Regions from separate parts of the Caloranaerobacter longqiensis genome, predicted to be linked through region 2. Evidence: riboswitches for the same ligand, from Rfam matches in the RefSeq annotation. Region 2 holds a riboswitch; the other holds the start of a gene.
The links. Region 2 has a riboswitch for FMN ahead of AB4Y15_RS01925 (ECF transporter S component). Riboswitches for the same ligand answer to the same signal wherever they lie in the genome.

Region 1: linked by a shared signal. The riboswitch ahead of ribD (bifunctional diaminohydroxyphosphoribosylaminopyrimidine deaminase/5-amino-6-(5-phosphoribosylamino)uracil reductase RibD) and the one ahead of AB4Y15_RS01925 (ECF transporter S component) in region 2 are both predicted to bind FMN.

What each region holds. Positions count from the first base shown of each region.
Region 1 is NZ_JBFWFX010000001.1:104,511-111,927, forward strand. Features, by position in the region: gene AB4Y15_RS00595 (nucleotidyltransferase family protein) at 1-495, shown strand, start outside; gene AB4Y15_RS00600 (hypothetical protein) at 879-1,124, opposite strand; gene ribH (6,7-dimethyl-8-ribityllumazine synthase) at 1,127-1,600, opposite strand; gene AB4Y15_RS00610 (bifunctional 3,4-dihydroxy-2-butanone-4-phosphate synthase/GTP cyclohydrolase II) at 1,602-2,816, opposite strand; gene AB4Y15_RS00615 (riboflavin synthase) at 2,830-3,489, opposite strand; gene ribD (bifunctional diaminohydroxyphosphoribosylaminopyrimidine deaminase/5-amino-6-(5-phosphoribosylamino)uracil reductase RibD) at 3,482-4,588, opposite strand; FMN riboswitch at 4,677-4,794, opposite strand; gene AB4Y15_RS00625 (biotin transporter BioY) at 4,974-5,537, shown strand; gene bioB (biotin synthase BioB) at 5,555-6,544, shown strand; gene bioD (dethiobiotin synthase) at 6,547-7,275, shown strand; gene bioA (adenosylmethionine--8-amino-7-oxononanoate transaminase) at 7,277-7,417, shown strand, end outside.
Region 2 is NZ_JBFWFX010000001.1:371,591-379,007, reverse strand. Features, by position in the region: gene AB4Y15_RS01940 (DUF2202 domain-containing protein) at 1-140, opposite strand, end outside; gene AB4Y15_RS01935 (ATP-binding protein) at 446-2,722, shown strand; gene AB4Y15_RS01930 (amidohydrolase) at 2,709-3,875, shown strand; FMN riboswitch at 4,034-4,151, shown strand; gene AB4Y15_RS01925 (ECF transporter S component) at 4,248-4,850, shown strand; gene AB4Y15_RS01920 (pyridoxal phosphate-dependent aminotransferase) at 5,256-6,440, shown strand; gene tsaE (tRNA (adenosine(37)-N6)-threonylcarbamoyltransferase complex ATPase subunit type 1 TsaE) at 6,460-6,918, shown strand; gene tsaB (tRNA (adenosine(37)-N6)-threonylcarbamoyltransferase complex dimerization subunit type 1 TsaB) at 6,918-7,417, shown strand, end outside.

The sequences.
Region 1 (7,417 bases), 270 kb from region 2:
GGGGTAGATTACTTTAAAGAAGACTCTATGGTACTAATATCTACCTGTGATATTCCACTTTTGACGGCTCAAGCCGTATATGATTTTGTAAAGAAATCATTAGAGTCTAAAGCAGATATTTGTTATCCAATAATTGAAAAAAGTGTTTGTCTTGAAAAATATCCAGAGGCAATTAGAACTTATGCCAAGCTTAAAGATGGCTATTTTACTGGTGGGAATTTGATGTTAATAAATCCAAAAGTTTTAGATAGATGCATAACAAAGGCAAAACAAATGATAGAATATAGAAAAAATCCCGTAAAAATGAGTAAAGTATTAGGATTTACTTTCTTATTGAAACTTGTTGTTGGCAGACTTACTATTGAGAGCGCAGAAAAAAGAGTATCTAAAATTTTAAGATTGAAGCCAAAGGCAATAATAACACCATACCCTGAGATTGGAAATGATGTGGATAAACCCGAAGATTTAAATATGGTTGAAAAATATTTAAGTTGAATTGAGGGCTAATAGCCATCAGACCGTTGACAAACTTATCTTTTAAAATATTTTATGAAAATGAAAGCGAATGCTTGAAAGAATTTAGTTAAAAAACTAGGTGAAAATTTTTGAGAAAATCCGTAGGCTTAGCATGGACGCTAAGCCAGCTTCCAGAGTCAGGATGACTCATTGGAAGCGTTAGGATTTTCTAAAAATTTGAGCCTTAAGTTTTTTCTAAATTCGTCCGCATGAGCGTCATTTTCATATATATTTCACTTTGTCAACAAGCTAAGAGGGCTAAATAGCCCTCGTATTGTGTTTTTATAAATTTTAATTTACTTTAAAATAAAACGTAGCAAGCATTATTCAAAAATTCAATTAAAAGTTAAAAAATAGTTAAGTTATCTTATATTTATATATATAAAAGTAAATAATGTTAGGATAATTAAATTTATAACAATCTTTATTAGATTTTTATTTTGTGATAATAGTTCAGTAAAAACTTCAAATATAGAAACAGCCATTACTGCTATAAGCATATAAACTAGATTTTTCTGATTAATAAGAGTCAAAACTGCTGCAATTGTCGAAACCATATATAATGGATATCTTATTAGATTAATATAATTACTATTCTTTTCGTTCATTTTTATTCATTCCAAACTCCTTCCTTTAAAAGGTTTGCCATTTCAATAGCAGTTAAAGCAGCTTCATAGCCTTTGTTACCAGCTTTTGTTCCAGCTCTTTCAATAGCTTGTTCAATAGTATCTGTAGTTAAAACGCCAAATATCACAGGTACTTCAGTATCTAAAGACACTTTTGCTATACCTTTTGAAACTTCGCTTGCTACATAGTCAAAATGAGGCGTAGCCCCTCTTATTACTGCTCCTAGACAGATTACTGCATTATATTTTTTAGATTTAGCCATTTTTTTAGCTATTAGCGGAATTTCAAAAGAACCAGGAACCCAAGCTACTTCAATATCTTCTTCATTTACTCCATGTCTTCTTAGTCCGTCTAAAGCGCCAGAAAGAAGTTTACTACTTATAAATTCGTTGAACCTACTTATTATAATTCCAAACTTTAAATCTTGGGCAATTAATTTACCTTCATAGATTTTCATGTTATTCTTCCTCCTTTAAAAATTCTAATATGTGTCCCATCTTTTCCTTTTTAGTTTTTAAATAATATTTATTTTTTTCATTATAGCTTACTTCAAGAGGTATTCTTTCAACTATTTTAAGTCCATAGCTTGATAAGCCAGAAAGTTTTTTCGGATTGTTTGTCATGAGTTTTATATTTTTAACTCCTAAATCTACAAGTATCTGTGCTCCGACTGTATAATCTCTCAAGTCTTCGGGAAAACCTAAAGCGAGATTGGCTTCTACTGTATCCATACCTTTATCTTGGAGGACATATGCCTTTAACTTATTTATTAAACCTATTCCTCTTCCCTCTTGACGTAAGTATATTAAAACACCTTTGCCTTCTTCATTAATTTTTTTCAATGCAGCTTGTAATTGTTCTCCACAGTCGCATCTCATTGAACCAAAAGTATCACCAGTAAGGCATTCAGAATGAATTCTTACAAGTACAGGTTCATCTCCAGCTATATTGCCTTTTACTAAAGCTACATGATGTTCGTCGTTTAATTTATTCTGGTATCCAATTATTTTGAATTCTCCATATTTTGTAGGCATATCAGCTTCTGCAACTTTTTCTATTAAAATTTCGTTTTTTCTTCTATAGGCTATTAAATCTGCTATAGTAATTATTTTGAGATTATGTTTTTTTGCAAATTCCATAAGTTGTGGAAGTCTTGCCATACTACCGTCATCATTCATAATTTCACAAATTACACCTGCTGGATATAAATTAGCAAGTCTTGCAAGGTCTACTGCAGCTTCCGTATGTCCAGCTCTTTTTAAAACTCCACCTTGTCTTGCTTCGAGAGGGAATACATGACCTGGTCTTTTAAAATCTTGAGGTTTAGCGTTTTTATCTAAAACTTTTTTTATAGTAAGAGCTCTTTCAAAAGCTGAAATACCAGTTTTAGTTTCTTTAGCATCTATTGATATCGTAAAGGCAGTTGAATGTGAGTCAGTATTTTCGCTGACCATCTGAGGTATATCAAGTGCTTTAAGTCTTTCAGAAATTATAGGCATGCAGATAAGACCTCTGCCGTATTTTGCCATGAAATTAACTGCTTCTGGTGTAACTTTTTCTGCAGCCATTACGAGGTCGCCTTCGTTTTCTCTGTTTTCATCATCTACTACGATAATCATTTTGCCCTGCTTTATATCTACTATAGCTTCTTCTATAGTATTGAATTTAAACAAATTTATCACCTCTTTATATAAATCCATGTTCTTTTAAGAACTTTATATCTATATCTTTGTCATCCTCTTCCTTTTTATTGTGAATTAATAGCTTTTCAACATATTTTCCTATCATATCGCATTCTAGATTGACTTCATCACCTAAAGATTTTTCTATAAGCGTTGTAACCTTTTTAGTATGGGGGATTATAGATACTTTAAATACTTTATTATCAATGTAAGCTACTGTTAAGCTAATCCCGTCAATAGCGATAGAGCCTTTATAGATGATATATTTCAACAATTCTTCAGGAGGTTTTATAGTAACCCATACTGCATTATCTTCTTTATCGAATGACAGTATTTTACCTGTTCCATCGATATGGCCACTTACCAAATGTCCTCCTAATCTGTCACCTAATCTTAATGCTCTTTCTAAATTAACTTTACTTCCTGGCACTAGATTTTTTAAATTGCTTCTTTTCATAGTTTCAGGCATGACATCTACGCTGAATGTATTATCAGTAAAATCTGTAACAGTTAAACATACTCCGTTTGTGCTAATACTATCTCCAATCTTTATATCTTCTAATACTTTCTTTGCTTTTATAACTATTTTCACAGATTTAGTTCCTTTTAAAATCGATTTAACTATACCTACCTCTTCAACAAGACCAGTAAACAAGTTAATCACCTTCTTTATTTCGTATATATCCTTCTATCATAATATCTTCATCTAACTTATGAATTGTAATATTATCTATGTAAAAAGAGTCTTTTACAAATGGAATACCATCTCCGTCAACAGGAGTTTTGGATAGATGACCTCCGATTATTTTAGGTGCTATAAAGAAGTTTATTTTATCAACTATATTAGATTTTAAAGCAGAGTAATTGAGAGTTCCTCCACCTTCTAGAAGAATGCTGTCTATACCCATTTCACCCAGCTTTTTCATAAGATAATTTAAGTCCACTCTGCCGTTTATAGTTGGTGTGGTCAGGACTTCTACCCCTAGCTCTTTAAGTTTTTTTGTTTTGCTCTTATCAGCTAAAACGGTGGTGGCTACTATAGTTCTTGCATTAGATACATCTTTAACTACTTTTGCGTCTAAAGGTATTCTGCACCTGCTGTCTACAATAACTCTTACAGGGTTTTTCCCTTTAAAATTCTTTAACCTTACTGTAAGTTGAGGATTATCAACTATGATTGTATTTATTCCTACCATTATGGCACTGTATCTGTGCCTTAATTTATGAACGTACTGCCTGGAAGTTTTACCAGTAATCCATTTAGAATCAGAAAACTTTGTAGCTATTTTTCCATCTAGAGTCATTGCAGTTTTCATGAGGCAGAAAGGAACTTTAGTTGTAATATATTTTATAAAGATTTCGTTAAGTTTTCTTGCTTCATTTTCTAGTATTCCTATTTCTACTTCAATTCCATTATTTTTAAGTATCTCTACACCTTTACCAGAAACTAAAGGATTAGGATCTAATGTTGCTATAATAACTTTTTTAATACCGCTGTTTATTATTCTGTTAACACAGGGAGGAGTTTTTCCAAAATGAGAACATGGTTCTAAAGTTACATACATGATTGAATTTTCTGGATTTTCAACAACTGAATTCAAAGCTTCAACTTCTGCATGATTTCCGCCAAAGTATTTATGATAGCCCTCACCTATAATACTGCCATTCTTAACAATGACGCAGCCTACCATTGGATTAGGATTTACAAAGCCAGCTCCTTTTTCTGCTAATTCTAATGCTCTTTTCATGTATTTTATATCCATTATCAATCACCCCCCATACATAAAAAATAAAGCCCTGAAGTTTTAACTTCAGGGCATAAAATTTCAGAAAATATAGAACATTTTGCAACATTTCCTTCTCCCATCCAGACTATACTGTCGGCTCTGGAATTTCACCAGATCAACCGCTATTGCGGCTCGCGGGCTATACCGCCGGTCGGGAATTTCACCCTGCCCTGAAGGAAATATATATTCTTTATATTTAATTGTTTAAATAAAGCATATCATTATTAGATTTTAAAATCAAGTTTTTTTAATTTATATCAAATTAAAATGTCAACCATAAAAAATAAAAAGGTTGACAATATGTTTTGGTTTATATTATTATATTTACAGTTATATACATTAAAGAAAAGGAGGCATAGTCATGAGAATAAAAATACGCAATATGATTTTAGTGTCTTTATTTGCAGCATTAACGGCAATAGGTGCTTTTATTAGAATTCCTACTCCTATAGTACCTTTTACGCTCCAATTTCTTTTTTGTGCCTATGCTGGTACACTTTTAGGTTCGAGATTAGGTTTAATTTCTCAACTTCTATATGTAGGAATAGGTTTAGCAGGAGTTCCTATATTTACAAAAGGAGGAGGTATTTCTTATATTTTTCAGCCTACTTTTGGATATTTGATAGGATTCATATTATGTGCATATGTAATTGGTAAGCTTACAGAAAATCTTAAAGAGATTACATTTATAAAATATTTTATAATCGTAGTTACTGGACTTATGATTGTTTATGGTATTGGAGTTCCATATCTATATTTAATTGTAAATTACTATTTAGGAAAGACTATGACATTTGGACAGGCTATATATGCAGGTTTTGCTCTATATATAGTGCCAGATTTACTGCTTAGTGCTTTAGTAGCATTTACTTCAGTAAAGGTAATACCTATTTTGAAAAAATTAGGGTATATAACTAGAATATAAGAAAAGGGGAATAAGTTATGAAAGAAATTATATCTAACATTATTGAAAGAATTTTAAATGGTGGTCAGATTTACTATGATGAAGCAGTAGAAATTGTTAATATAGATGAAAAAGATATTGAAACATTAGAGATATTATTCAAAGGTGCGAATGCAATAAGAGAAAAGTTTGCAGGTAGAAAAGTTGATTTATGTACTATAATGAACGTAAAATCTGGAAGATGTTCTGAAGATTGTAAATTTTGTGCTCAATCTGTTTATTATAATACTGGAGTTATGGAATACGGATTATTAGATTATGATAAGATTTTAAAAAGAGCAAAAGAAATGGAGAAAGCTGGTGCTCACAGATTTTCACTTGTAACTAGTGGTAAAGGCATTAAAGGTAAAGATTTTGAAAAAATATTAGATATTTATAGAAGATTGGTTAAAGATACTAGTTTGAAACTATGTGCTTCTCTTGGAATTATAAGCTATGAACAGGCTTTAAAGCTGAAAGAAGCGGGAGTATCAATGTATCATCATAACATAGAAACGAGCAGAGAATATTATAAAGAGATTTGTACAACTCATTCATATGAAGAGAGAATAGAGAGTATTAAAAATGCGATGAAAGCAGGGCTTAAAATCTGTTGTGGCGGGATAATAGGTATGGGGGAAAGCAAAGAAGATAGAATAAAAATGGCATTTGAAATTAGAAATCTAGGAGTAAAATCGATTCCAATAAATGTATTAAGTCCAATCAAGGGAACACCTTTAGAAAATAAAGAAATACTGTCGCCTTTTGAAATACTAAAGACAATGGCTCTGTATAGATATATAATACCAGATGGCTATATAAGATATGCTGGTGGAAGAATGGCTTTAAAAAACAAACAAAATATAGGTTTTAGAGCAGGAGTAAATGCTGCATTAGTAGGAGATTATTTAACTACAATAGGAAGCAATATTGAAGAAGATAAAAAAATGATAATACAAGAAGGTTTAGATATAGGAAAGGGGTATTAAAATTGGGGAAAGGATTATTTATCGTAGGAACTGATACTGATGTAGGAAAATCTGTTATTACTGCAGGGTTAGTATATATTTTGAGAAAAAATGGAATAAATGCATGCAGTTTTAAGGCCGTGCAAAGCGGTGGTATTATCGAAAATGGTAGACTTATTTCAGGTGATACTGTATTAGTTAAAAAAGTATGTAATTTAGAAGAAGATGAAAATTTAATGAATCCTTACTGTCTAAAGATACCAGTATCTCCTCATCTTGCAGCAAAGATAGAGGGAATAGAGATTAGCAAAAAAAAGATATTAGATACATATAGAAAATTATCACAAAAATATGAATACATAATCGCTGAAGGTAGTGGTGGCATAATTGTACCTATAATAGAAAATAGGTACTTTATATATGATTTGATAAAAGATTTAAATCTTCCGATTATAATAGTTTCGAGGGCAGATGTAGGGACAATAAATCATACGGTTTTAACTGTAAAATTTGCAGAAAGTATAGGCTTAGATATTAAAGGAATTATTATAAACAGATATACAGGCAAAATACATGAGAGGGACAATATTGAAACAATAAAAAATATAACTAAAAAGGAAATCTTAGCAGTAATAGATAACATAAAGGATTTTGATTTTAATAGCAATAATTTTGAAAGTTTAAAATCTGAATTTGAAAAGAAAATAGATGCAGATAGAATATTAAGTTTATTTAACGAAAAGGGGTATTAAAATGAATTCAATGCAAATCAAAGATTTAAGGTACATATGGCATCCTTGTTCTCAAATGAAAGATTATGAAGATTTCCCTCCTATAGTTATAGAAAGGGGAGAAGGAGTATTTTTATATGATATTGAAGGAAATCGCTATTTA
Region 2 (7,417 bases):
TTTGTAGAACTTACATTTGAAGATTTACTTGTTTGATTAGATGAATTTTCCTGGGGCGAATCATAGTTAGAACACGCTGTTAAACTTAAAACTAAAATTAAAGAAACAATTAAAACCTTAATTTTAATATTTTTCAACATAAGTAATCATCCTTTCATAATCTTTTATATATAATACTAACTACCCTTAGCTAGTTCATTTTAAACATTAAATATTGTAAATTTATACAAAGTAAACTTCGATATTGGGTTTAATCATTTGTTTTCTACTTTAATTATCTAATATAATTTATTAAATTTTCTAAAGACATAATTGATAAAAAATATACGACTCTATTATAATCTATTTTCTTTAATATTTTTACAACAAAAAAAGAGGGATTTTTGTAATTTTGTAGAATCTACACAAAAAGTTTTCATTTTTTCAATTCAAGGGGGTAGTCGTTTTGTACAATGAGGTAGATATAAAGTATATTAGGGGGGCTTTTTGTGGTATTTTAAGTTCAAGTATACTGAATTCTAAAAAAAATTATCTGAAAAGTCTTATTTTACAGATTATTGAGAATGATGGTTGTTTCATATATGTATATAATTTTATTAATCAATTACATGCAGAAAAAGAGAAGTTAGAAAAATTAGGTTTGGCAATAGATGAATTAGTAAAAAAGGGACAACTCATATTTATCTCTGCTCAGAAAAAATATTTTAAAGGCGGACTACTCCGAGTGGAAAATATAGTCAAATTTTATGAGAACTTAATTGATAATTGCTATAAAAAGGGGTATAAAAAAATAGTAATACATGGAATTAGAGATGATTTTTATAATGATAAAACAAATTTAGATGTACTACATGAATATCACAAACAAATTAAAAAACTTGCTCAAGAGAAGGGGATTATGATTATAAAGGAATATTTAATTGATAATTTTACTGAAGAATATTTTTATCGTTTAGTTCCTCTTCATGATGTTTTTATTATAATGAATAATGACAGTGTAAGTGTATTTCGAATAAATAGTCCTAGCGAGATAGAACTTTTTTACAAATATTTAAGAATTTTGTACTTAGATAAAGTTGAATTATATAAAGAAAATAAGAAACTTGAATTATTAAATGAACTAATTTTGGATATTTCATATAAACATAATAGCAGACATCTATTGGAAACAGTATTAGAAAAAATTTGTAAAGTAGTAAATGCCGACTTTGGAGTGATTTTTACATATTTAGATACTGAATTTAATTTAGAGTTTATAATAAAGTACAATTTGCCTTATGAAATTGATAAATATATTACTACTCGAACTTTAAATAAAAACGGACTTCGAGAAAAATTTAGACAAGGAATAAAAGTCTATGATGACAGCGAATTGGAAATTTGTTACAATGCTAGATTAATGAATGAACTTGGTATAAAGTCATTAGTTGAGATACCTATAGGTAAAGATGAAAACAATCCTATTGCATTTCTTATACTAGCCTCTTATAACAGTAGACAGCACTTCCATTATCATATGTCATTCCTGAAAGCAATTGGCAATACAATACTAGCTTTGTTGAATAAGCAAAAACAAATAGAGAAACATCAGGAAGATTTGCTGAGAGCTGAAAAACTTAAGATATTGGGGGAACTTGCTGGAGGAATAGCACACGATTTTAATAATATATTGACCACTATTATAGGTTTATCTCAGCTACTTTTATATCAAGTACAAGATGAAAATATAAAGAAAAATCTTGAAATAATATATAATTCTGCTCTTGATGGCAAGGCGATAGTCAACAAAATACAGAAGATCACGAGAAAAAAAGCAAGTTCTAACAAGAAGGCAATACTCCTTAATAGTATTGTAGAAACTTCTATAGATATGGCAAGACCTAAATGGAATAATATCTATGATGTAAAAGGAAGAGAATTTACTTTAGTGAAAGAGTTAAACTCAAACAGTTATATATATTGTGATGTTCACGAGATAAGAGAGGTAATTCTTAATATAATATTGAATGCTATAGATTCTATGGAAAATGGGGGTAAGTTAACAGTAAAAACTTATGACAGAGGGGATAAGGTTTATATTTGTATTGAGGATACAGGATGTGGAATACCAGATGAATTTAAAGATAGAATTTTCGAACCGTTTTTTAGTACAAAAGAGTCTAGAGGAACAGGTTTAGGTTTAAGCATAGCTAAAAATATAATAGCCAGCTATAATGGGAGTATAGAAGTAGAGAGTAAAGTTGGAGTAGGAACAAAATTTATTATTTCATTTAATAGATATCAGAAAGGGGGAAGATATGCTGATGATGATAATATTTTACCAAAATTTAACGGGCTAAATGTGCTAATTGTAGATGATAAGGCCTATGTAGCTTATTCTTTAAAAAAAATGCTTAGGATAATTGGAATAGAATCTGATATTGAAACTAATAGTAATAATGTTTTAAAGAGATTGTCTAGAAAGGAATATGATATAATAATTTGTGATCTAGCTATGCCGAAGATGAATGGTATTAGGCTTTCTAGGCAAATAAAAAGTGTTAAAAAGGATTTGAAAGTTATCCTAATGACAGGATGGCCAAATGACTTAGATGGACAAGATTTAAGTGAAATAGAATATATAATACATAAGCCTTGTACAATTAAGGAGGTTATCAAAGCTGTAAGAAGTGTAATTGATAAAAAGAAAGAATTGGGGGGAAAAGAAAATGTTATTAATTAAAAATGGTAAAATTTTGACTATGACTGGAGAAATAATTGAAAATGGAAGTATTTTAATCGAAAATGGAAAGATTAAGGAAGTAGGTAAAGACATAGTTGTACCATTAGATGTTGAAATAATTGATGCTAATGGGAGACTTGTAACTCCAGGATTAATTGATGCGCATTGTCATTTAGGATTATGGGAAGATGGTATAGGTTTTGAAGGAGATGATGGTAATGAGTGGGTTGATCCAATAACTCCACATTTGAGAGCTATTGATGGTATAAACCCTATGGATAGGACATTTAAAGAGGCATATGAAGGTGGCGTTACATGTGTAGCGACAGGTCCAGGTAGTGCCAATGTAGTTGGAGGACAATTTGCGGCTATAAAGACATATGGAGATAGAATAGATGATATGATTGTAAAAGAACCTTTAGCTATGAAAATAGCTTTTGGAGAAAATCCTAAGAGAGTTTATCATAGTCAAAAGAAATCTCCAATTACAAGAATGGCAACTGCAGCAAAACTTAGGGAAACACTTTTTAAAGCTAAAAGGTATGTTGAAAAATTAGAAAAAGCTAAAGAAGATGAATCAAAAATGCCTGAATTTGATATAAAAATGGAAGCTATGGCAAAGGTAATTAGAAAAGAAATACCACTTAAGGCTCATGCTCATAGAGCAGATGATATACTAACTGCCATAAGGATAGCTAAGGAATTTGATGTAGATATAACTTTAGACCATTGTACTGAAGGACACTTAATCGCAGAACATTTGGTAAAAGAAGGAAAATGCGCTATAGTTGGTCCAAGCTTAACCAATAGAAGTAAATTTGAGCTTAAAAACTTGACTTTTGAAACACCTGGTATATTACAGAAAGCTGGAGTTAAGGTTGCAATAATGACAGATTCACCGGTAATACCATTACAATATTTACCTCTTTGTGCTGGACTTGCTGTAAAAGCTGGTATGGATGAAATGGAGGCATTTAAAGCTATAACTATCAATGCTGCTGAAATATTAGGAATAGATGATAGAGTTGGAAGTATTGAAGTAGGCAAGGATGCTGATATCGTTATATTTGATGGCCATCCATTAAGAGATGTTGATTGTAAAGTATATGTAACAATAATTGATGGTAAGGTGGTTTATAAAAATAAAATTTAAAATTGAAAATGTAAAATGTAAAATTAGATGTAAGATACTTGGTACTGGTTGTTCGATGTTGGCTTTTTGTCAGTCGAATAACGAAAGGTTAATTTATTGTCTTGACAAAAGTAAGTAATAATGCGATAATGGAGTTAATAATAGAATATTTATTTTTTTCTAGTCTTCAGGGCAGGGTGAAATTCCCGACCGGCGGTATAGCCCGCGAGCTGCATTGCAGTTGACCTGGTGAAATTCCAGGGCCGACAGTTAAAGTCTGGATGGGAGAAGATTAGTATAGTTTTATGTATGTAAGCTCCTGAAGATTGTCTTCAGGAGCTTTTAATTTCCTAATCCTCTCCCATAAAACAAAAAAATAGATGGAGGGGTATCATGTTAACACTAAAAGAAAGATTTAACACTAGAATGCTTACCAAAATATCTGTTTTATCAGTACTTGCATTTCTTATTATGTATATTGAAGTACCTTTATGGTTTACACCAGAGTTTTTAAAGATTGATTTAAGTGATATACCTGCTTTAATAGGAGCTTTTGCATTAGGTCCTATAGCTGGAGTTATAATTGAGTTTGTTAAAAATATACTTCATCTTGTAATTAAAGGAACTTCGACCATGGGCGTTGGGGAGTTAGCAAATTTCTTAGTAGGAAGTGTATTAGTTTATACTGCAGGTTATATCTATTTTAAGAACAAAACGTTTAAAAATGCAATTTTAGGTATGATTATAGGCACTGTAATGATGACGCTTGTAGCTTCTTTATCAAATTATTATTTTTTAATACCGTTTTATGCAAAATTATTTGGTGCTCCGGTAGATGCTTTTGTTGAAATGGGTGCTAAAGTTAATAAATTTGTTGCTGATTACAAAACCTTTATCTTATTTGCAATAGTTCCTTTTAATTTATTAAAGGGAATAATTGTATCACTGATTACAATTGTATTGTATAAGAAAATATCACCAATCTTACACAGATAAGGAAATACGGGGACGGTTCTGTTGTATCCAACCGCCCCTGTTTTTTTTGTTATTTTATTGAAATCCATTACGGAAATTATATTTGAAATTATCATTAAAATTAATAGGAATATAATTTCCTATGGATTATAATAAAATCTTTTTAAATAAAAATTTTATAAGGTAGATTTTATTGAAATCCATTACGGAAATTATATTTGAAATTATCATTAAAATTAATAGGAATATAATTTCCTATGGATTATAATAAAATCTTTTTAAATAAAAATTTTATAAGGTAGATTTTATTGAAATCCATCACGGAAATTATATTTGAATTTATCTTCAATTTAATATGGAATATAATTTCCTATGGATTATAATAAAAATATAGTGATAAAGAACAATATAAAGGAGAGGAAATAGATGCTATCTAAAAGGTTAAACAATATAACTCCATCATTTACAATTGGTATAAGCAGTAAGATAAAAAAACTTAGAGAAGAAGGTTTAGATATAATTAATTTAAGCATTGGAGAACCAGATTTTTTTACTCCAGATAAAGCTAAAGAAGAAGCGATTAAAGCTATACATAATAACAAAACAAAATATGACTTGGTTTCAGGGTTGAATGAGCTGAAAAAAGTTATTCAAAACAAACTTTGGATTGAAAATGGAATTTATTATGAAGTTGATGAGATAGTGGTGTCTAGTGGAGCTAAACATTCTATAACTAATTCATTATTAGCTTTGTTGGATGAAGGGGACGAAGTGATTATACCTAAACCATATTGGGTAAGTTATCCTGAAATGGTTAAATTGGTAGGAGGGAAGCCCGTATTTGTAGAAACAGATAAATCTAATAATTTCAAAATTGCAGTTGAAGAATTGAAAGAAGCTGTAAGTCCAAAGACAAAGGCGATGATAATTTCTAATCCATCAAATCCAGTTGGAAGCATATACAGAGAAAAAGAGTTAATTCCAATAGTTGAATTTTGTTTAGAGAATAATATATATATAATTTCAGATGAAATATATGAAAAGATACGTTATATTGACGACTATAAGAGTATTGCTGCTATTTCTAATGAAGCTAAAGATATAACAATAACTATAAATGGATTTTCTAAATCAGCTTCTATGACTGGATGGAGAGTAGGATATTCAGCTTCTAATAGAGAAATAGCCAAAGCTATTTCTACTATACAAGGGCATTTAGTTTCTCATCCTTCAACAATATCACAATGGGCAGCATTTGGAGCATTATCTTATTGTGAAGAAGAAATAAAAGAGATGGTTAAGATTTATAAGAGTCGCAGAGATAGGGTAGTTTCAATGTTAAATAAAATAAAACCGTTATCATTTATTTATCCTGAAGGAGCTTTTTACTTGTTTATCGATATTTCTCAATTAAAGCAAAATATGGATTATGATGGAAGTTTCTCGGTTTATTTCGCAGATAGATTACTTGAAGAAAGTAAAGTGGCAGTTGTACCCGGTATAGCTTTTGGAATGGATGATTATATAAGGATTTCTTATGCATGTAGTACAGATGTGTTAACAGAAGGATTAAACAGAATTGCACAATTTATATATAAGATGAAAAAATGAATATAGGAAGGATGAAATCATGGTAAAAATAAAAACAAACAGTCCTGAAGAAACTTATTCTTTTGGATACAAATTAGGAAAACTTTTAAAGAGTGGGGATATTTTATGTTTAAATGGTGATTTAGGAGCGGGAAAAACAACATTAACACAGTCAATAGCTAAAGGACTTGATGTTAAAGACTATGTTACTAGCCCTACTTTTACATTGATTAATGAATATGAGGGAAGATATCCAGTATATCATTTTGATGTATATAGGATAGACGATATAGATGAGATGTATGATTTAGGATTTGAAGAATATATATATTCAGAAGGGATTACTATAATTGAATGGGCTAGTATAATAGAAGATATACTACCTTTAGAAAGATTAGATATTACTATAAAAAAAGGAAAAGAATTTAATGAAAGAGAAATAATAATAGAAGCTAAAGGAAAGCGATATGAAGAAATTGTTAAGGAGTTGATTAAATAGTGAAGGTACTTGCGGTAGATACGTCCAGTATTGTTGCAACTTGTGCTATACTTGATGAAGATAAATTGATTGGTGAGTATATATTAAATAATAAAAGAACTCATTCTCAGAAAATAATGCCTATAATAAAAGAAATTTTGGAAAACAGCGAATTAAAACCAGAGGATATAGATGTTTTTGCAGTATCAATCGGACCAGGTTCATTTACGGGTTTAAGAATTGGGGTAGCAACCATAAAGAGCTTAGCGCATGTTTTGAATAAGCCAGTTATTGGTATACCTACATTGGATGCTCTAGCATTTAATTTACCTTATTCTGATGGGATTATTGTACCAATGATGGATGCTAGAAGGGATAGAGTATTTACTGGAATTTACAAGTGGGAAAATGGTAACCTTTGTGTTATACAAAAACCAGATGCGATAGAGTTAGATGAACTTATGAATATTTTAAAAGAAAGAGATGAAAGTATTATCGTTAATGGAGATGGTACATTAGT